2 regions of the Endozoicomonas sp. SESOKO3 genome follow, and region 2 is predicted to be linked to the other one. Evidence: predicted binding sites of a transcription regulator. Region 2 holds the regulator's gene; the other holds the start of a gene.

Region 1 (9,354 bases), on a different contig from region 2:
TGATTAAAAGGGAGTATAGAGGGGAGAGGGTCACCCCGTATCCAGCATGCTGTTTATGCAGGGCATCAGTCGGGGGGGATTCTGGCGATATACTTAATTGAACGATTGCTTTAAGCCTGAATTTTACTATAGGCATAAGCGGACGGTTTAGTGGAGAATACATAGATGGAAAATTTTTCAAGGTAAGAAGGAAACAACAGTGCCCAGTGTCCGGGAGCCGAAGTCAAACGCCAATAAATTCAGGGCTTCACTCAAGAACAGAGAACTCCTTCTGGATCTGCAGACGGTGGTCTCTGATCTGGTTCAGACGGGTCGGCTCAGGCCACCTGCAGCTGATGAAATATTGGCTCGTCATCGCAATGCTGATCAACTTAAGCTTCACCCTCTGGAGTACATTGCCTCACAGGCGCTGAAAGATGCCCGCAAAGGCGGCTCTCTCGATCTCGATACGTTGATGCTCTGGCTGGCGAATCTGTCAGGTCAGGAATATTTTCATATTGACCCATTGAAAATCGATGCCACGGCCATTACTCCGGTCATGTCTCACGCTTATGCTTTACGACACCAAATTCTGGCGGTAGAAGTCACGGCTGATGAGATTGTTATCGCTTCAGCGCAACCCTGGCACAGCGGTTGGGAGGATAATCTCAGGCATACTAACCGCAAGGAAATCCGGCGAGTTGTTGCCAGTCCGACTGATATCCGGAGATACACCTCGGAGTTTTATCGACTGGCACGTTCTGTTCTGGGCGCTAATGAACAGAATGGCGTTCAGTCCACTCAGCTGAACAGCTTTGAGCAGATGCTTGAGCTGGGCAATATGAAAGCTCCGGACGCCAATGACCAGCACATTGTCAATATTGTGGATTGGCTGCTCCAGTACGCCTTTGAGCAGCGGGCCAGTGATATCCATGTTGAACCCAGGCGAGAGCAGACTCATCTGCGTTTTCGAATTGATGGGGTGTTGCACCTTATCTATCAGATGCCGGCCAAGGTGGCTACTGCCGTGACCAGTCGTCTGAAGATTCTCGGTCGAATGAATGTGGCAGAGAAAAGAAAGCCTCAGGATGGTCGGCTCAAAACCCGCAACCCGGATGGCAATGAAGTCGAACTGCGGCTTTCAACCTTGCCGACTGCGTTCGGGGAAAAACTGGTGATGCGGATCTTTGATCCGGATGTTCTGGTCAAAGGATTTCGAGAACTGGGCTTTTCCAGAGAAGACGAACGTCGCTGGACTCATATGACTGCGCAGCCCAATGGGATTGTTTTGGTCACAGGCCCTACCGGCTCAGGTAAAACCACCACGCTCTATTCGACTCTGAAAACTTTGGCCACCGATCAGGTGAATGTCTGTACCATTGAAGATCCTATTGAAATGGTGGAATCCAGCTTCAACCAGATGCAGGTCCAGCATAACATTGATCTGACGTTTGCCAGCGGTCTGCGTGCACTTCTACGTCAGGACCCGGATATTATTATGGTGGGGGAGATTCGGGATCTTGAAACCGCTGAAATGGCGATTCAGGCGGCACTGACCGGTCATCTGGTGCTTTCCACTCTGCACACTAATGACGCACCGTCCGCAATAACCCGTCTGCTGGAGATTGGTGTTCCCCACTATCTCATCAAAGCTACGGTTCTGGGTGTTATGGCTCAGAGGCTAGTCAGAGTTTTGTGTCCTTCCTGCAAACAGTCAGTAAAATTCGACAAATCCGGTTGGAAATCCCTCACTCGCCCCTGGTCAGTTCCTGCACCAGCGCAGATCTTTCAACCTGTGGGTTGTGTGGAATGTCGGGATACCGGCTACAGGGGGCGAGCGGGTGTTTATGAGTTAATGCCTATGTCTCAACCTTTGAAGGATATGCTGGCAGAGAATGCCGATATAGAGAGTCTTCGTCGCCAATCTATTAAGGAAGGTATGTACAGTCTTCGTCTTTCCGGAGCTCAGAAAGTCGCAACAGGATTAACAACCATCGAAGAAGTAATGAGGGTGACGCCAGACCAGCAGCACTGACTGGCTCTCAGCTACTGAAGGAAATGCTTGAAGTCTCCCACTGACTATTCGATATTAATATCTTAAGTGACAGTGGAACAGTCGAATAATAATGAAAATACTTACCCTTACAAGCTTGCTTTTATTTCCTTTTGCGGTTCAGGCGCAGAAGGTAATGGAACTGCAACCAGCCGAAGCACCTCAATCATTTGTTGAGCAGATGCAGCAGAATTTTGATCCGGCCGTGGCCGATCTTGTGCTGGAGTCCTATTTGAACAGCCTGCTCAAGGCAAACGCTATCAAAGATGGGGCCAGAAAATCATCCATAAAATATTCTGTAAAGGCCAACCGGGAAGGTGAGTTGGTGGTGACTCGCTATCAGCAACTGGAGCAGGGACTGGTCAGAAACAATAATACCCTGGTAGTATACGGCGTTGGTCATACTTTGGAATCAGACTGTTCCAGCATTGAGCAGCGTTGCTGGATTTTGTACCCCGATAAGGATGAGCGTTGGGTTGAAATAGAATATGCACCCAAAGCCATAAGGGAACTGGCCAAAGGAATGGGATTACTCATCAAGGAACTGCAGAGGTGATTTCAGGCTGCGGACCTTGAATGGGTCAGGCTAAGCATCTCTTTTGCGTGGTTGAGCGTGGACTCGGTCATTTCGACTCCACCCAGCATTCGAGCGACCTCTTTAACACGACGATCGCCATTCAGGCCGACAATCTCGGTGGAGGTTTTGGCATTGCGGACCTTCTTGCTAACGTGCAAATGCTGATGCCCCTGTGACGCCACCTGAGGCTGATGGGTGACACAAATTACCTGACTTCTTTCCCCCAGCTCCCTGAGCATGGCTCCGACGATTTCCGCAGTTCCACCGCCAATGCCGACATCCACTTCGTCAAAGATCATACTGGGGATATGAGAGGTTTGAGCGGTTATCACTTGAATGGCCAGACTGATTCTGGACAGTTCACCACCAGAAGCTACTTTGGTTAATGCTCTGGGTGGCTGACCCGGGTTGGTCGTTACCAGGAATTCGATGTCTTCAGCACCATTGGGTGAGAGAGTGCTGCTCTCTACCGGTGTCAGGGCAATGACGAACTGTCCGTGGGGCAAGCCCAGCAAGGCCATACGCATGGTGACTTTTTTCTCAAGCTGTCTGGCTGCAGATTGACGTTTTCCGGATAGTTTTTCGCTTTGGTTCTGAAACTCGGATTTCAATTCGATCAGTTTTTGTTGTAACGCTTCAACTCGTTCATCGCCGAACTGGATGCTCTCCAGCTCAGAGCTGAGGGTGTTTTGTTTTTCCAATAACGCTTCGGGCTGAACCCTGTGCTTTCTCGCAAGGTCGTATATAGCGCTGAGACGTTCATCCACATCCTGCATTCTGGCCGGATCAGCATCAAAATGATCAATGAAGTGATTGATTTCCCCTACCGCTTCCTCGACCTGAATCTGGGCAGAGGACATCATCTCCAATGTGTTGCTGATGGCTGGGTGATCCATGTCCAGATCGCCCAGACGCTGCAGACAGACAGACAGTTGCTGGAGAATGTTGCCGGTCTCATTGTCGGAGCAAATAGTGTTGATCTCATGACAAACCGAAAGAGTGCTTTCAGCATGGGATAACTGTCTGAGTTCTAGCTCAAGCTGTTCCAGTTCTCCTTCCTGAAGTGACAATTGTTCAAGTTCCTGAAGTTGATAGCTGAGCAGTTGAACTCTTTCATTCTGTTCTTTGCGGTTATGGGCCAGTGTATTCAGCTCATGATGCGTCTGGTTGAACTGATGAGCAATGCAAGCCACTTCGGAGGCTAGTTTTTGTAGACCGGCATAATCATCCAGTAGCAGTCGATGGCTGTTTTTTTTCAGTAACGACTGGCTTTCATGCTGGCCGTGAATATCAATTAACCGCTCACCAATGCCCCGAAGATCGGCAAGGGGAGAGAGTGTTCCATTGATATAGGCACGGGACCGTCCTTCTTTGGTAATGACTCTGCGGAGGATGCACTCATCATCACTGGTCAAATCTTTTTCCCGGAGCCACGCTTTGGCCGCAGAGCAATGACTGATATCAAAAGAAGCCTGTATTTCAGCTTTGTCCGTGCCTTGACGAACGCAATGACTGTCGGTTCTGTCACCCGTGGCCAGACCCAGTGCATCCAGCATGATGGACTTGCCAGCACCGGTCTCGCCGGTAATCACAGTCATTCCGGATTGGATGTCCAGATCCAGCTGGTCAACGATGGCAAAGTTGCTGATGGACAATTGGGTCAGCATGATGAATACCCGCTAGTGTAGCGTGACTGTTTATATATACAGTAACCTGATGTGAGACATTCGTAAAGTTGGAGCTAAAAAAAATACTCTGATTACGACCAGATTGAGACCAGAGCATGTTGTGATTTTGTTCTGCAGATCAGTGTTTTGCGAAATGATCGGTTGCGTTAAAAAAACTGTTTGCAGGTCTTGAATCCAGATTTCGTGACCCAATATACGTTTCATCAAACGATTTGACTCCCGGTCGGAGATTCTGGAATGACAGTAGAAAACAGCAAACCTGATGAGCAGGAAATGGAAGAAGCCACCGAACAGCAGGCAGAAGAAAACTTGCTGAACGAAGAAGGTGGTGTTGAGCTGGACAGTGAAGGTGATCTGACCGACGGCCTTGAGAGTCAGCTGGAAGCGCTGAACGAAGAGCTGGCCAAAGCGAAAGATCAGACTCTGCGCGCTGCTGCTGAGATGCAGAACATCAAGCGTCGCGCTGAGCAGGATGTTGAAAAGGCTCATAAGTTTGCCTTGGAAAAATTTGTTGATGCGCTGATTCCAGTGGTTGATAGCCTGGAAAAAGGAATAGAAAGCGCTGAACAGGCAGAAGGAGCCCACGAAGCTCTTATAGAAGGCATGAAGCTAACACTGAAGCAGTTTCTGGATGCACTGGGGCGCTTTGGGGTGGAGCAGGAAGATCCGAACGGACAGCCTTTTGACCCGAATTTCCATCAGGCTATGTCCATGGTTCCGAATCCCGATGTTGAAGCCAACACCGTGATTGATGTCTTTCAGAAAGGTTACAAGCTGAATGGCCGTCTGATTCGTCCAGCCATGGTCGTCGTTTCCAAATAGGTGATTTTGTTGAGGAATATTCAAAAAAAGAATGTTTCAACAGCCTTGAAATCAAATCAATTGATCCCATATTGATTTCAAAGGCCAAAAACAGCCGCTCACCACTTATTGGCAAGCGGCCCTCAGCTGAAGAATTGAATTACAGAATTGAACTAAAGAATTTCGCTCTGCAAGCAGGGCAATGGAGAGATTGAACAATGGGTAAAATAATCGGTATTGATCTGGGAACCACCAACTCTTGTGTATCCATTCTGGATGGTGAAAAAGCCAAGGTTTTAGAAAATGCTGAAGGCGGTCGTACCACGCCTTCCATCATCGCCTTCACAGACGATGGTGAGACTCTGGTAGGGCAGCCAGCCAAGCGTCAGGCCGTTACCAACCCTGATAATACCCTGTTTGCCATCAAGCGCCTGATCGGTCGCCGTTTCAAAGACGATGTGGTCCAGAAAGACATTCAGATGGTTCCTTACAAGATTGTTGAAGCTGACAACGGCGACGCATGGGTTGAAGTTAAAGGTGACAAAAAAGCACCACCTCAGATTTCTGCTGAAATCCTGAAGAAAATGAAGAAGACCGCTGAAGACTATCTGGGCGAATCTGTTACTGAAGCGGTGGTTACCGTACCCGCTTACTTCAACGATGCACAGCGTCAGGCGACCAAAGATGCTGGTCGTATCGCCGGTCTGGACGTTAAACGTATCATTAACGAGCCCACTGCTGCTGCCCTGGCCTATGGCATGGACAAGAAGCAAGGTGATCAGACCATTGCCGTATACGACCTGGGTGGTGGTACTTTTGATATCTCTATTATCGAGATTGCTGATGTCGACGGCGAGCACCAGTTCGAAGTACTGGCCACCAACGGTGACACTTTCCTGGGTGGTGAAGACTTCGACATGCGTATGATCGACTACCTGGCTGAAGAGTTCAAAAAAGATCAGGGCATCGACCTCAAAGGTGATCCTCTGGCCATGCAGCGTCTGAAAGAAGCCGCTGAAAAAGCCAAGATCGAGCTGTCTTCTGCTCAGCAGACGGATGTTAACCTGCCTTACATCACTGCCGATGCAACTGGTCCTAAGCACCTGAACGTTAAAGTAACCCGTTCCAAGCTGGAGTCCCTGGTAGAAGATCTGGTTCAGCGCTCTCTGGAGCCATGCCGACTGGCGGTAAAGGATTCTGATCTGGATCTGTCTGATATCGACGAAGTCATTCTGGTAGGCGGTCAGACCCGTATGCCAATGGTTCAGGAAAAGGTGGCTGAGTTCTTCGGCAAGGAGCCTCGTAAAGACGTGAACCCTGACGAGGCGGTTGCTATGGGTGCTTCCATCCAGGGTGCGGTGTTGGCTGGCGACGTTAAAGACGTACTGTTGCTGGACGTCACTCCGCTGACTCTGGGTATCGAAACCATGGGTGGCGTTATGACGGCACTGATCGAAAAGAACACCACGATTCCGACCAAGAAGTCGCAGGTGTTCTCTACTGCTGATGACAACCAGAGTGCTGTAACCATTCATGTCTGCCAGGGTGAGCGCAAACAGGCATCTGCCAACAAGTCACTGGGGCGTTTTGACCTGTCTGACATTCCACCGGCTCCACGTGGCATGCCTCAGATTGAGGTCAGCTTTGACCTGGATGCTAACGGTATCCTCAACGTTTCTGCCAAAGACAAGGCTACTGGTAAAGAGCAGTCTATCGTGATCAAAGCGTCTTCCGGCCTGTCTGACGATGAAATCGATCAAATGGTTCAGGACGCTGAAGCAAACGCGGCTGAAGACAAGAAGTTCGAAGAACTGGCGGCTGTCCGTAACACGGGTGATGGTCTGGTACATGCGACGCGCAAGACTCTGGAAGAAGCCGGTGATAAGGCAACGGAAGAAGAGAAGAGTGCGATCAACGAAGCTTTGACTGCTCTGGAAGAGGCTCTGAAGGGGGACGACAAGGATCTCATCGAAGAGAAATCCAAGGCTCTCTCTGAAGCTTCTGCTGGTCTGGTTCAGAAGATGTATGCAGAAGCCCAGCAACCCGGCGCTGAAGGTGCACAGGAGGCTGAATCTTCTTCCGCTGCGGATGACGCCGTAGACGCCGAGTTCGAAGAAGTGAAAGATGACAAGAAGTAAGCCCATTCCGCGCTGCGGTATGAGTTGATTTGGCGGCGCGGGAGCTTTCTCCCGCGCTGTTGTGTTTAAGAGACTGTCTGAAAGGTTTCGCCGATTTTCCAAACAGTCTCTGATTCAATAAATCGGGATCGTTCCCGATGTATGAAAGCGATTTGGATTATTTCGGTCAGGTGATCTGACGGAACCTGACCACAGGGTGTTACTAATGGCAAAACGTGATTTTTACGAAGTACTGGGCGTAGAAAAGGGGGCCTCTGACAAGGAGATCAAGAAGGCCTATCGCCGTATGGCTATGAAGTTCCACCCTGACCGTAACCCCGATGACAAAGAAGCGGAAGAGAATTTCAAGGAAGTCAACGAGGCTTTTGAAATCCTCTCTGACGATCAGAAGCGTGCCGCCTACGACCAGTACGGTCATGCCGGTGTCGATCCTAACATGGGCGGTATGGGTGGTGCTGGTGGCTTTGGTGGCGCTGGCGGCTTTGGTGACGTCTTCGGTGATGTTTTTGGTGATATCTTTGGCGGTGGTGGTCATTCCCGAAGCTCCGTTCAGCGCGGTGCTGATCTGCGCTATCAACTGGAACTGAGTCTGGAAGAGGCGGTTAAGGGTACTACCAAGAAAATCAAGATTCCTTCTCTGGTCGGTTGTAAGTCCTGTGATGGTACAGGTGCCAAAAAAGGGACTTCTCCTGTGACTTGTAGCACTTGTGGTGGTGTGGGTCAGGTGCGTATGCAACAGGGCTTTTTCTCTGTTCAGCAGACCTGTCCTGACTGTCACGGTACTGGCAAGATGATTAAAGACCCTTGTCGTGAGTGTCATGGTGAAGGTCGGGTTCAGGAATATAAGACGCTGTCTGTTAAGATTCCTGCCGGTGTCGATACCGGTGATCGTATTCGTCTGGCGGGTGAAGGTGAAGCAGGCGTCAATGGTGGTCCAGCCGGAGATCTCTATGTTCAGGTCAGCGTGGTAGACCATCCGATCTTCCAGCGTGATGGCAAACACCTATACTGTGAAGTGCCCATTACCTTTGTTGATGCCGCCCTGGGTGGCGAGCTGGAAGTTCCGACCCTCGACGGCCGGGTAAAACTCAAGATTCCAAAAGAAACCCAGACTGGCAAGTTGTTCCGTCTCCGCGATAAAGGTGTCACGCCAGTTCGTGGCGGCAGTCGCGGTGACCTGATGTGTCGTGTGGTGGTAGAAACACCCGTGCATCTGACCGAACGTCAGAAAGAGCTGATGCAAGAGTTGAAGGAAACCTTTGTCGCAGAAGGTGAACATCGCCAGTCTCCCAAGAAAACGTCCTTCTTTGAAGGGGTTAAGAAGTTCTTTGACGATATGTCGTCCTGATCAGTTTGCCAGATTGAAAATAAAAAAGTGGCATTAGCGCCACTTTTTTTGTGTAGCCTTCTTCATCTATGGCGTACAGAAATATTTCTCGTATTCGCCAAGAAAGTATTGATGGTCAAAGAGCTCTGTGATCATGGCTCCCAGTCCTTCGTTTTTGTTTCTGAACGGGTTCTTTAGCATTTGCTTCACTATTAGAAACTCCCAAAAACCAACCTTTGGACTATCGATATCACTATCGAACCTTGTTATGTCAATGTATGTGAAAATCAGGCGATCTTCTTCGGCAATGACGACGGTGTTCCAAGCATGGTTTTTACATGTTGAAAACAACTTATCGGTCAGGTAAACATTTGCCAGTACGTCAGGAAACAGTTGTTTCAGTTGATTAAAAACAACCATCCCCAATACCGTGTATTTATCACAGTCGCCAATCCCTCTCCGCCAAAATTCAACTATCGGACGTTCTTTTGAGAAAGTCAGCTTCAGCTCGCCTTCATCTACTTTTGCGTAGTGAAGCTTTTGTGTGACAATCAGTGCTGTCAGGTAGAGCAAACTATAAATCGTTGGTTTTTTTGTTGTCTGTTTGACTATGTCTTCAACGTACTTGAAAATCTCCTCCTGATCGTTCGTTGAAAAATAGTCCATGGTATCGTATGTAAATAGTGTGTTAAGCCGGAAAAATAGAGCTTTTGGAAGTGGAATAGGCTCTTTTTTACTGTGGTAGTCTACAAGATTACCCAAGTACTCAAACTCAAGGTGGGTTGTGGGGT
Region 2 (12,795 bases):
TGTTAACGACTGTCCCGGATTCCTGGTTAACCGTGTGCTTTTCCCATACTTCGGCGGCTTCGCTTCATTGGTGAAAGACGGTGCTGACTTCCAGAAAGTCGACAAAGTTATGGAGAAGTTTGGCTGGCCAATGGGTCCTGCCTACCTGCTTGATGTTGTCGGTATTGATACAGGCTCCCATGCTGAAAAAGTGATGGCTGAAGGCTTCCCGGATCGTATGTCCCGTGACTGGAAGAACGCTATTGATGTGATGTATGAGAAGGGGCGTTACGGACAGAAGACCAACGTCGGCTTTTACAAATACGAGCAGGACAAGAAAGGTAAGCCCAAGAAAGTGGTTGACGAAACGGCTTATCAGCTTCTCTCTGAAGTGGCAGGTGAAAGCCGTGAGTTTGAAACACAGGAAATTATTGATCGCATGATGATTCCACTGTGTATGGAAACCGTTCGCACACTGGAAGACGGCATTGTTGATACCCCAGCAGAGGCGGACCTGGCTCTGCTCAACGGCATCGGCTTCCCGATTTTCCGTGGCGGTGCCCTGAAGTACATCGATAGCATGGGTGTCGACAAGTTCGTAGAGCTGGCTGATCAGTACGCTCATATCAGTCCTCTGTACCAGCCTACTGAAAAGCTGCGGGAAATGGCCCGTGAAGGCAAAACGTTTTACGGCGCGTAAACAGCCTTGAGCCACAAAAAAAGTGGCTAATCACGATCAACAGATTTAAGAGAGAATTGACTATGAGCCTTAATCCGAGAGACGCCGTAATCGTAGACTATGGCCGGACCCCCATGGGTCGTTCCAAGGGTGGCATGTATCGAAATGTCCGTGCCGATGATCTGTCTGCAAACCTCATCACAGGGGTTCTGAACCGTAACCCTGGTGTTAACCCTGAAGAAGTTGAAGATGTCATCTGGGGTTGTGTTAACCAGACTCTGGAGCAGGGGTGGAACGTTGCCCGTATGGCATCCCTGATGACTCCGATCCCTCATACTTCTTCTGCCCAGACTGTCAGCCGTCTGTGTGGTTCTTCCATGAGTGCACTGCACACTGCTGCTCAGGCTATTCAAACCGGGAACGGTGATGTCTTTGTCGTAGGTGGTGTTGAGCACATGGGACATGTAGGCATGATGCATGGAGTGGATCCTAATCCACGTCTGTCAAAATATGCTGCCAAAGCGGCAGGCATGATGGGTCTGACCGCAGAAATGCTGGGGTTGATGCACGGTATTACTCGTGAAGCCCAGGATGAATTTGGTGTCAGATCTCATATGAGAGCCTGGGAAGCAACCAAAGCCGGTCACTTCAAGGATGAGATCATCCCCATGCAGGGGCATGATGATGATGGCAACCTGGCAGTCTTCACCGAAGATCAGACGATCCGTCCTGAAACCACGCTTGAAGGACTGGCTCAACTGAAGCCAGCCTTTAACCCGAAAGGTACAGTCACAGCTGGTACTTCTTCCCAGATTACCGATGGGGCTTCCTGCATGATCGTTATGTCCGCACAGCGTGCTCAGGATCTGGGTCTTCAACCAATGGCCGTGATTCGTTCCATGGCGGTTGCTGGTGTTGATCCGTCCATCATGGGTTATGGACCTGTACCCAGCACCAAAAAAGCACTGGAGCGTGCAGGCCTGACTATCGATGATATTGATCATGTTGAGCTCAATGAAGCGTTTGCTGCTCAGGCTCTGCCTGTTCTGAAAGACCTGAACCTGCTGGAGAAGATGGACGAGAAGGTGAACCTGAACGGTGGGGCAATAGCTCTGGGTCACCCCTTCGGATGCTCCGGTGCCCGAATCTCCGGTACCCTGCTGAACGTGATGAAGCAAAACAACGGTACGATCGGTGTGGCTACGATGTGTGTAGGACTGGGTCAGGGTATTACTACGGTCTTTGAGCGTCTGTAATACGTCGGCCTTTGCCAGGCGTGCCTGCCTGGCTTATCCTGCCTGAACGTATTTACCCCGGAATGTCATTTCGGGGTATCCTGCTTTTATGTATTTTTATGCAGAGGCTCTACTTCTCTGATGGGGATCTCTGACAAGGTTTGCTTGAGTCGCTTTGTCGACAAAAAAAGCCGGTTTTTTCCCGTGAATAATCATCCTGAAATCTGTCAGGCTTCGCAGTAATTAAATAATCTTTTGATATTCAAGGTAATTATTGCTTATAACCGGGTGGATTAATCATTGTGGCTGTGAAACGATAAATAAGAGGGTCGTTCAAGAAAAAATTGCCATCACTGAAGAGTTTTGCTTGACCGATGTTTTTCTTGACCTTATATATTGAAACAATTTTCAATTCCCGACCTTTCTTGTTTTGGTCGCAGGCAGCACTGAGTGTTTTTAATCTTTTTTCCAGGCTTGTCAGCATAACCGGAACAATGGAGCTGATTACAGGACGTGTAAGGTAGCATGGGTAAATCTCTAGTTATCGTCGAGTCGCCGGCCAAGGCGAAGACTATAAACAAATATCTGGGCAAGGACTTTGTTGTTAAGTCCAGTGTTGGTCACATTCGTGACCTGCCCACCGCGGGTGGCTCCAAGAAGCCTGTGGATCCCAAAGCTCGGGCAAGGGCCGCTGCTGAGACACGTAAGCTATCTCCTGAGCAGAAAATCATCCATAAGAAGCGCAAAGCCAAAGAACAGCTCATTGAAAGAATGGGCATTGACCCTGAAGAAGGGTGGAAAGCCCGTTACGAAATTTTGCCTGGCAAAGAGAAAGTGGTCGATGAGCTTCGACGCCTTGCCGAGTCTGCTGACAAAATCTACCTCGCAACGGATTTGGACCGTGAGGGAGAGGCTATAGCCTGGCATCTTCAGGAGGCCATAGGGGGAGAGCCTGATCGATATCGGCGGGTCGTTTTCAATGAAATTACCAAGAATGCCATCCAGGAAGCCTTCAAGGAGCCGGGTATTCTCAATATTGACCGGGTCAATGCCCAGCAGGCAAGGCGGTTCCTCGACCGCGTAGTGGGTTATATGGTTTCCCCATTGCTCTGGGCGAAAATTGCCCGTGGCCTGTCGGCAGGGCGAGTCCAGTCTGTAGCGGTTAAGTTAATTGTTGAGCGGGAGCGTGAAGTCAGAAGTTTTATCCCGGAAGAGTATTGGGAAGTCTATGCTGACCTGACTACCGGGAGTGGGGAAGTTATTCGCTTCCAAGTCGCCAAAGAAGCCGGTGACGCCTTCAGACCTACCAGTGAGGCCTCCACTGAAGTTGTTCTGGAAAAGCTGAGACGTGCTGATTACCAGCTGACAGAGCGAGAAGATAAGCCGACCCGCAGTCGTCCTTCTGCCCCTTTTATTACCTCAACGCTACAGCAGGCAGCCAGCACCCGTCTTGGATTCAGTGTCAAGAAAACCATGATGATGGCTCAACGCCTCTACGAAGCGGGTCATATTACTTATATGCGTACTGACTCCACCAATCTGAGTCAGGAAGCAGTGGAGAGTGCCCGGGAGTTTATTAATGGTACCTACGGTGCGAAGTATCTGCCAGAGGAGCCAAACCGGTATTCCAGCAAAGAAGGCGCTCAGGAGGCACACGAAGCAATACGTCCTTCCTCTGTGACTGCTCAGCCGGGTTCTATATCCGGACTTGAGAAGGATGCAGAGCGACTCTATGAGCTGATCTGGAGACAATTTGTTGCCTGTCAGATGACGCCCGCGGAGTACCTGAGCACTTCCCTGACGGTCAGAGTGGATGACTTTGATCTGAGGGCGAGAGGCAGAACCCTGAAGTTTGATGGCTACACTCGTGTCATGGCAGCTATTGCCAAGAAGGGTGAAGACATCATTCTGCCCGCCCTGAACAAAGGTGACCCCCTGGATCTGAAAAAACTGGACCCGAAACAACTCTTTACAAAGCCGCCGGCCCGTTTCAGTGAAGCGGCTCTGGTTAAGGAGCTGGAGAAGCGCGGAATTGGAAGACCCTCGACTTATGCTTCCATAATTTCGACCATTCAGGATCGTGGTTATGTATCTCTGAAAAATCGTCGTTTCTATGCCGAGAAAATGGGCGATATTGTCACAGACCGGCTGGTTGAAAATTTCCATGATCTTATGGATTACAACTTTACCGCCAATATGGAGTCAAATCTCGATGTGGTGGCTGAAGGTGGCAAGAACTGGAAGGATCTGCTGGACCATTTCTACAGTGATTTCAGCAACAAGCTGGAGCAGGCTGAAAACGACAGTGATGGCATGCGATCCAATGACCCTTCTCCCACCGACATCAAATGTCCTGAATGTGGCAGGGATATGATGATTCGTACAGCGAGTACTGGCGTCTTCCTGGGCTGTTCCGGTTACTCGCTCCCCCCGAAGGAGCGTTGTAAATGTACGATTAATCTGGTGCCTGGAGAAGAGGTTGAAGATGCTGACGATGAGAATGCTGAAGTTAACGCTTTGCGAGCTATGCATCGTTGTCCCAAGTGTTCTACAGCGATGGAAAGCTATCTGATTGATGAGCAGCGCAAGCTTCATGTCTGTGGTAATAACCCGGACTGCTCCGGCTATGAAGTGGAACAAGGTCAGTTCAAGCTCAAAGGTTATGATGGCCCTGTGCTTGAATGTGACAAATGTGGCTCCGAGATGCAGCTGAAATCGGGACGTTTTGGCAAATACTTTGGTTGCACCAACAGTGAGTGTAAAAACACCCGTAAACTGCTGAAGAGTGGGGAAGCGGCCCCCCCAAAAATGGATCCGGTGCCCATGCCCGAACTTAAGTGTCTGAAAGTGGATGATCACTACATTCTCAGGGACGGTGCCTCCGGACTTTTTCTGGCCGCCAGCCAATTTCCAAAGAATCGTGAGACCCGTGCTCCTCTGGTCAGTGAACTGATCCCTCATCAGGCGGCTATTGATCCTAAATATCATTATCTTCTGGATGCTCCGAGACAGGATGCTGAAGGCAATCCAGCGATAATCCGCTTTAGTCGTAAAACCAAGACTCAGTATGTTATGAGTGAGTCAGAAGGTAAGGCGACGGGGTGGAGTGCTACCTTCCAGGAAGGTAAGTGGGAAGAAAAAGTCACCAGAAAGCGCAAAAAATCCTGATCTGGCCTGTTCAAAAACAAGACCTTCGCGGTGATCCGTGAGGGTCTTTCTATTTGTGAGAATGATTATGTCTGAGCAGTGGCGAGCCTATACCAATAAGAAGTTGCACTATGCCCGTTTACAATTGGGTACTTGGGAAAGAGCAGAACCTTTCGAGCAGGAAGCTTTTCGCGAAGCATTTTTGTTGCATGCTCGTCAGGCATATTTCTCCATGCTGGCAGAGATATTGTCTCCTTATGGTCATCAGTTAAGCCGTCTGATGTCTCTGGAAGAAGCTTACAACTTGGTAAGTGAGCAGGAAGGTGATGTTTCTGAACTCGAGCAGCTAAAACAATTAGAGTTGTCTGACAGCTGGCTGGCAGATTTACTCAAAGCTTATGGCGAAATTTCACTTTTAGACGATGATATACAATCATATTCTAATAAAATCAATACTGCCATGATTGCTTCGGACAGTGCTGGAAGTACAAGAGGTGTTAAAACACCGGAAAGTGCCAAAAGTATTCTTGCTTCCCTCAAGGAATTGGTGGGCCACTTCAGAAATTTCAATCTCGAATGGTGACTTAATCATTTACTGCTCATTCTGCGTTCAACCGTTGGGATCGCCATAGACTGGGGAGTATCTTGTGCCCAGGGAGGGATATAGGTACAAAGTCTTATATAAGCCGGGGTCAACACTCAATGAGCCAGGGGGGGGGCTCTGTAGGTGCGATTCAGACAGGTTTGACAGAGGTACCCTATGACAAAGATCATGCTGTGCTGTTCTGCAGGTATGTCTACCAGTATGCTGGTTAATCATCCTTTCACATTACTCTGCATTGACCTGTTGCATCATGATGCACAATGCTGCATGATTTCCACCTCTTACTCGCTATTTATGGGACGAAATATGGCTGCATCGTTTTTGGAAATTGTGGAACTTCCAACAGGAGAGATTGTTTTGCGACGCAGTGATGAAGAGGGCGAGCCCCTGCTGACCATGAAATTTTCCGGGGAAGCCAAGGAGTATCTTGAAGGAGAGTATCTACAAGTGGCAAAGGTCATGTTTGACGCCGGAATGCGGGAAGTTGCTGAACTGACTCGTCCCCAATCCTCTGAAGAAGAGATTCCTGAGAACAGAGTGCTGCATTGACTCTATCTTCAAGGCAGTGACAGGTTTTCATGCAACCTGCCTGCTGCGAATAGCCAGTCCCTGACACTGTCCATTGCGGGCAGCGCTTTCAAGCTTGATTAGCCACCCTTTATCCAAGTGTCCCAGCCAACTAATGACGGTGTGGCTGGTTCCGGATGCCAGTGCTTTCCGGGTGAGTTCCAGTGTCTGGTGATCATCGTTAGCGCTAAAAATTTGCACCTTGTCATGGTTCAGGTTGCAATTCTTTAACCATTGCAAGGTTCTGGTATCCGATTTGTCTGCCAGAATCAGAGTCAACCAGCGTTCACTGTCACTGGAAAGCTGACTGAGCATTGGTGTCAGGAGTTGTTCGGCCTGCCAGGGTTGTCCTGACAGAATGAGCTCATTAATACTGGGACTGGGAGAGCTTTTATTTTTCTCTGGTAACGTTTTTTTCAGGCTGGAGCGGTTTATGCGAACTGTGTTGCTCTGAAAGCCTGATGTTGAAAAATTGTGCCTTTCACTGCTTGTTCGGTACAGCATGAATCCTTCCTCCTGGCATGGTCCGGTCGCTTTTCGGTGTTCTCACTCAAGTGTACAGGTGCTCATACAACATCCGTTTCAGGATTGATTTCTGATCACCCCGACGCTTAAACCTTCGACCGCGAAAATATCATGAGTGAGATCGACGACAATGGTTTCGAACTCGTCGTTTTCCGGATGGAGTAATACCTTGTTTTTCTGTTTCTCGAATCGTTTAACGGTGACTTCGTCTTCTATCCTGGCGACGACAACCTGACCGTTTCGAACCTCTGTAGTCTTGTGAACGGCCAGCAGGTCACCATCAAGAATCCCGATGTTTTTCATGCTCATCCCTTTGACTCTTAACAAGAAGTCAGCGGCTGGGGTGAAGAAGCCGGGGTTGAGCATCAGGTGGTCTTCGATATGTTCCTGGGCGAGGATCGGGTTACCGGCAGCCACCTGTCCAATGATCGGAAGGCCTTCAGGCTGGCTGTCTGGAATTCGGATACCTCGTGAAGCACCGGGGGTAATTTCGATGGCGCCTTTACGGGCCAGTGCCCTGAGATGTTCTTCTGCCGCATTGGGTGAACGAAAACCGAAGGTCTTGGCGATTTCTGCCCTGGTGGGTGGGAAACCTGTCTCTTCGATATGAGACTTGATCAGGTCCAGTATTTCGGATTGCCGTTTAGTCAGTTTGATCATGGTCACTCAATCTGTTTTTTTATACAGTATCTGTGATTATATACAGTAATATTGCTCTGGCAAGTCATTATGTTAGGTCGGGCCGCGCAGGTCGGGCCGCGCAGGTCGGGCCGCGATGATGAGCAGCAATTGAACTAAGGGCCGTCAATGATGCATGTGGCAAGCTTTACCTTCCTACTGGTGAATGGTTGACCGATATTCGCAAACTGATTCTGTGAGGCTTTTGTTAAAAAAAATCCGGAGGTGATTAATCTCCGGATTTAGCATTGTATTGATTCATGGTTGATTAAAAGTTAACTTCTCACGCAGCGCGTCCCAGGCTTGAAAAGAAACCTCTAATTGAAAAGGAGAATCACGACCAAAAATCCTGACAAATTTAAAATGTTTGTCTCCAATTGATTTTAATATTCTTTCTCTAAGCTTTTTAGCCTCTTCCAAAGAAGACATCGTGAGTGTTAGCTGTATATGATCTGATTTAGTATTCTGAATATCAAACTCCCCATTCGGATTATAGTTCTGTTGTATTAAAGTACTTACACTCCCCATTGGAGTTTGATCGGTTACTTCTTTTTTAGATGTGAATTGATCATCAGACGTATAAACTTTGCTATCAGAACTGTCATCTTCACTATCAGACATATCATAATCGTTAAAAGTTACCAGATTATCAGAGCTCGGTTTTTCAGCAGGGATAATTGTAGGATTATCTTTGCTGTCAGAAATATAAAAATCAGTGGATTCAGAAGTTATTTTATCAATCATTTTATCCCATTCTCTAATTGAAACATATACTTCAATAGAAAAAAAGCTTTTGTTAACTCGAATTAAATTCCCATTTTTTTCACCAATTGATTCTAATACACTTTCTTTAAACTTTTTAGCACTATCCAAAGAAGAAAAACTGACTGTTAAATTAGTATTGTTTGCATCAGCACTTTGAATATCTAAATACCCATTTGGATTATAAAATTTATTTATATAAGTGCTCACATCAACAGTTTCAAAAGTTCTAAAAGACAGATCTTTTATTAGAGATAAGTTTTTTTGTACTTCTTCCTGTTTATTTAAGAACGGGTTATTAGAACTATCATCATCGCTATCAGATATATCATCATCGCTATCAAATATATCATCTTCGCTATCATACATATCAAAAGGGTTGGAACTTGCCAGTTTTTTAGAATTAGAACTCTGTTTTCCAGCGGTGCTGATTACAGGATCACCATCAAACTCCAAAAAGCTGCCATCCTTTATGACCAGCTCAATTAACCGATTACCTTCTTTGTCTACAATGGCAATGTAGCCAGGGCAGTCAAAATCAAAATGAGAAGTTCCAGATACGCACCTTGTTAAAATTTTTGCAACAGTCGCCATCTTACCGCTAGCACCTTCTTCATCAACAGATAATACGATCTTCTGAAGCACCTCCAGATCCTGATCTGCCGGTAGGCCTAGTCTTGTCAGATCTCCTGCTACTATGTCGGTTCCTAATGCCTCACACATTTTCTCGAGTAACTGAGTGTCGCAACTGTCTTCTACTTTTATTTTGGGTAGCGATAGCTGATATTTCGCTTCTTTATAATTTAATTGTTTAGTCAGCTCATTAATCGTTTCAGAATCAAGATTGTTAATCGCTGTGGCACTTTCTTTACGCGGTTTTATTGCGACCAGTTTAAGATCTTCTCCATTCACAGATTTGAATTCCTTGGCGATGGCAGCAAATTTGCTGTTAGAAGCACATTGAACCGTTTCAGTTTTAACCATCATTTTTACGTTGTTAATACGAGTTCCATCTGCGCATAGAAAGCTTTGAGGAGCGGTTTTATCTGGAGAAAAACTATCCTCCCAGACACCCCGGAATTCCATTACATTACCTATTGTCGCTGTAACTTCATTCATGCCATCAAACAAATTTTTAATTTTTCCTTTGGTTTTCTCCTTGACAAAATCTTCTGTGACTTCAGCTACGTTCCATTGATTACTTTCCAGCTTTTGAGTTTGATAACATTCAGAGAGTATTTTTTCTAATTGCTCATCCCTGACATGAAAAGCAGAAGCGATAAAGTTAGCGCAAGAGATTAACTGCTCAGGATGGCCTCCGTAAGGGTTGTCTTTGCTGAATTTACCGAGTTCTTTATGGATTTCAGTTTCCAGCTCTTCAGTCAAGGTTCCTTTGGGGATTCCCAAAATGGATTCCTTTTTGGCATTGTCATCTATGCACGCCAGAAGCATGCCCAAAACCGGAGTCAGGCTGGTAGGAGACGCTACCGTGCTTTTTTTGCCCTCACTGTTCAGAATCCCGAATGAGATTTTATCAATGAGTTTTTTAGCAATATCAGAAGCCTGTAGTGTGGTCCCGGTATGTGTGTCTTGCAGATTAAATGGCTGCGAAGACATTGATATTGATTTGATTGAGTGTCCAATAGGTGTCATAGTCATTTCTCCATTACTTGATAATAATTGATTAGCGTGAATAAACTCACTGCTTCCATGCTTTGTGCTTCCCTGTTTTGCAGCAAGAGCATTGTTTGTAGATTGCCGTAAATTATGGGTTGCCTGATTACTATTAGTTAAGTGTTTGTCGTCGATGAAATCACTAACCGATAAGTTAGTGATGGCAACAATTTGCACCCTGTAATAGTGTTGAGCAATGCTCCGTACCACTGACTCGTTGGGTTAACTCGATGAGGCTTTGCTACTAGTGGCCTTGACAGCTGAGGGTAAGAAACGTAGGTTCTAAACAGTCGTTTATTAATCTTATAAAATTCCCCGGATCATGGCACAACCTTCAACCGTAGAGAGAATTCTGGATTCAGCCGAGCTGCTCTTCGCCGAACATGGCTTCGCAGAAACCTCCTTAAGAACCATTACAAGACAGGCAGGGGTTAACCTGGCTGCAGTGAACTATCACTTTGGCTCTAAAAAAGCGTTGATACAGGCAGTATTTGCGCGTTTTCTGGCTCCCTTTATGGAGGGGCTGAATACCACTCTGGATGAGTGGTCAGATCACAGTGAGCAACCTGATCTTGAAGCTGTGCTTCAGATACTGGTTGACCATATTCTTGCTGTGAAACCCAGAAGGCCGGATGACATCTCTATTTTCATGAAACTCATGGGGCTGGCATTCACCCAGAACCAGGGGCACCTGAAACGTTATCTGACCGAAACCTATGGAACTGTCTTCAGTCGATACTTTGAGTTACTGTTCAGGGCCTGTCCTGACCTTCCGATTGCCGATAAATTCTGGCGTACCTACTTTAGTCTCGGTTCTGCTGTCTTCTCTGTATCCGGTGCTGATGCGCTCCTGTCCATCGCCAAGAGAGACTACGACATTGATGACAATCTTGAGAATATCATGAGAAGAATGGTGCCGTTTATGGCAGCCGGTCTGCGTGCTCATGCCACCCATGATAGTGGCCGATAATGTTTATTCTGCATGCAGGCTCTTAAGCCTGAGGCACTGCGAAGCCAATCAATACGAGATTCAGCTGTGCATATTAATGTTCGAATTGCCTCACAGACTCTGGAGTTGATGCAGGAGGGGGTAGAAACGATCTGTTACTCTGTCTCCACTGCCAGTAAGGGGACAGGTCAGCAGGAAGGTAGCTGGCAGACTCCCCTTGGTCATCATATTATTCGAGCTAAAATAGGTGACGGCCTTCCTCTCAATGCAGTGTTTGTAGGAAGGCGATACACGGGGGAGATTTATTCTCCGGAACTACAACAACAATACTCTGAACGTCGGGACTGGATCTTAAGCCGCATTCTCTGGCTAAGTGGCCTGGAACCCGGTTACAACCGTTTGGGAAATGTCGATACTATGCGACGATATATCTATATCCATGGAGCGCCTGATTCCGCTGTGATGGGCGAGCCGGGTTCAAGAGGCTGCGTAAGGATGCATGGTCATGACATGATTGATTTATTTGACCGGGTTGTTCCGGGAACTACCATTGATATTCTGCCAGAGTAGTCTTATCGCACGCAGTCAGGTCAGGAGAGCGGGAAAAGTATGAATACGCATGGTCAAAACGATGCGAAAAATAATGGTGTTCTGATCATTGACCTTGAAGGTCAGACACTCCAACCCGAAGAGCGGGAATTACTGCTGCATCCTGGCGTTGCTGGCGTATTGTTTTTCGCCAGAAATTTTCAAGATCGCAAACAGTTGTGTGACCTGGTCAGTGACATCAGAAGTATCCGGCAGAATCTGATTCTGATGGTCGATCAGGAAGGTGGCAGGGTGCAGCGTTTCAGGAACGACTTTACCCGTCTGCCGCCGGCAAAACATTACGCCAGATATTTCAATTGTGATCCTCAGAAAGCGCTCGAGTTGATTGAAGATTGCGGTTGGCTTATGGCAGAAGAGCTTCTTTCCTGCGGCCTTGACCTTAGTCTGGCTCCAGTATTGGATTTGAATCTTGGGCTGACCGAAATAGTGGGCGATCGTGCGTTAGGCAGTGAGACTGAAAACGTCATTAAACTGGCCACTGCATGGTGCAGTGGTGTCCATGAATCAGGAATGGCCTGTGTCGGTAAGCATTTTCCCGGCCATGGCAGTGTCAATGAAGACTCTCACCTGACCCTGCCCAGGGACAACCGTTCGTTAAACGCTATCCGGCAGCAAGACATGGTGCCATTCAAAACGTTGATAGAGCAGGGTATAGAAGCGATTATGCCCGCTCACATTGTCTTTTCTGAAGTGGATGATCAGCCTTGTGGTTTTTCTTCAATCTGGTTGAAAGATATTCTTAGAGAGCAGATTGGTTTTAGTGGAGTAGTTATTAGCGACTGTTTGACTATGGAAGGTGCCGCTTCAGCGGGAAGTTATACTCTCCGGGTTGAAAAAGCCTTGAATGCGGGTTGTGATCTCTTGTTACTCAGCAATAGGAAGGGGGTCCGGGAAGTTCTGCCCTGGCTTGAACAGTCTTCTTTCTGTCCGCCTGATTTTTCTTCACTTGAGGCCAGCGGCGGTCGAGCTTTGGAAGAACTGGTTACTCTGGATCGATATTTGAGTTGTAAGGACAGACTGGACTACCTTTCTGAACGATTCAAATGATTGTTCATAATGCGTCATATGCAGTGGGTGTTGTCTTTGGTGTCCATGTTCATTCCTTTCTCTCTTTATTCACCATAACTATCGCTCAACCTCTGAAAATAGCTATGACCCTATGTCGGATAAAAAGCAGCACATTTTCAGTTTTATAACACCATGTGTGACTTTTTCAGGTGTTCCGACAGCGGCAGGACTCATTATCAAAATACTTGGCCAATTGACTTATGACGGTTTCTATCTTGCGGTGGATTCGAACACACTGTGAACGACTGGACATCGCAGGAAAAAGGTGAAGCCAGTATTGTTGAAAATAGTTCCAGATCGCTATATATGGGAAAAATTT

What was found. The regulator LexA, encoded in region 2, represses DNA repair genes until DNA is damaged. The targets are predictions, from matches to a motif close to TACTGTNTANNTANACAGTA.
Region 1: a site for LexA is predicted at 4,301-4,320, ahead of recN (DNA repair protein RecN). Genes of this name have one in related genera too.

Annotation. Positions count from the first base shown of each region.
Region 1 covers NZ_JAHHPR010000151.1:907-10,260, reverse strand. The annotation lists gene KDK18_RS02625 (GspE/PulE family protein) at 287-2,014, shown strand; gene KDK18_RS02620 (hypothetical protein) at 2,106-2,588, shown strand; gene recN (DNA repair protein RecN) at 2,591-4,276, opposite strand; gene grpE (nucleotide exchange factor GrpE) at 4,535-5,119, shown strand; gene dnaK (molecular chaperone DnaK) at 5,317-7,236, shown strand; gene dnaJ (molecular chaperone DnaJ) at 7,442-8,584, shown strand; gene KDK18_RS02595 (hypothetical protein) at 8,651-9,354, opposite strand, start outside.
Region 2 covers NZ_JAHHPR010000643.1:773-13,567, reverse strand. The annotation lists partial or broken gene fadB (fatty acid oxidation complex subunit alpha FadB) at 1-679, shown strand, start outside; gene fadA (acetyl-CoA C-acyltransferase FadA) at 742-1,914, shown strand; gene topA (type I DNA topoisomerase) at 2,419-5,061, shown strand; gene KDK18_RS11315 (DUF6586 family protein) at 5,129-5,623, shown strand; gene KDK18_RS11310 (hypothetical protein) at 5,801-6,193, shown strand; gene KDK18_RS11305 (SulA-like leucine-rich domain-containing protein) at 6,221-6,715, opposite strand; gene lexA (transcriptional repressor LexA) at 6,794-7,396, opposite strand; gene KDK18_RS11295 (serpin family protein) at 7,673-10,027, opposite strand; gene KDK18_RS11290 (TetR/AcrR family transcriptional regulator) at 10,173-10,820, shown strand; gene KDK18_RS11285 (L,D-transpeptidase) at 10,887-11,369, shown strand; gene nagZ (beta-N-acetylhexosaminidase) at 11,409-12,455, shown strand.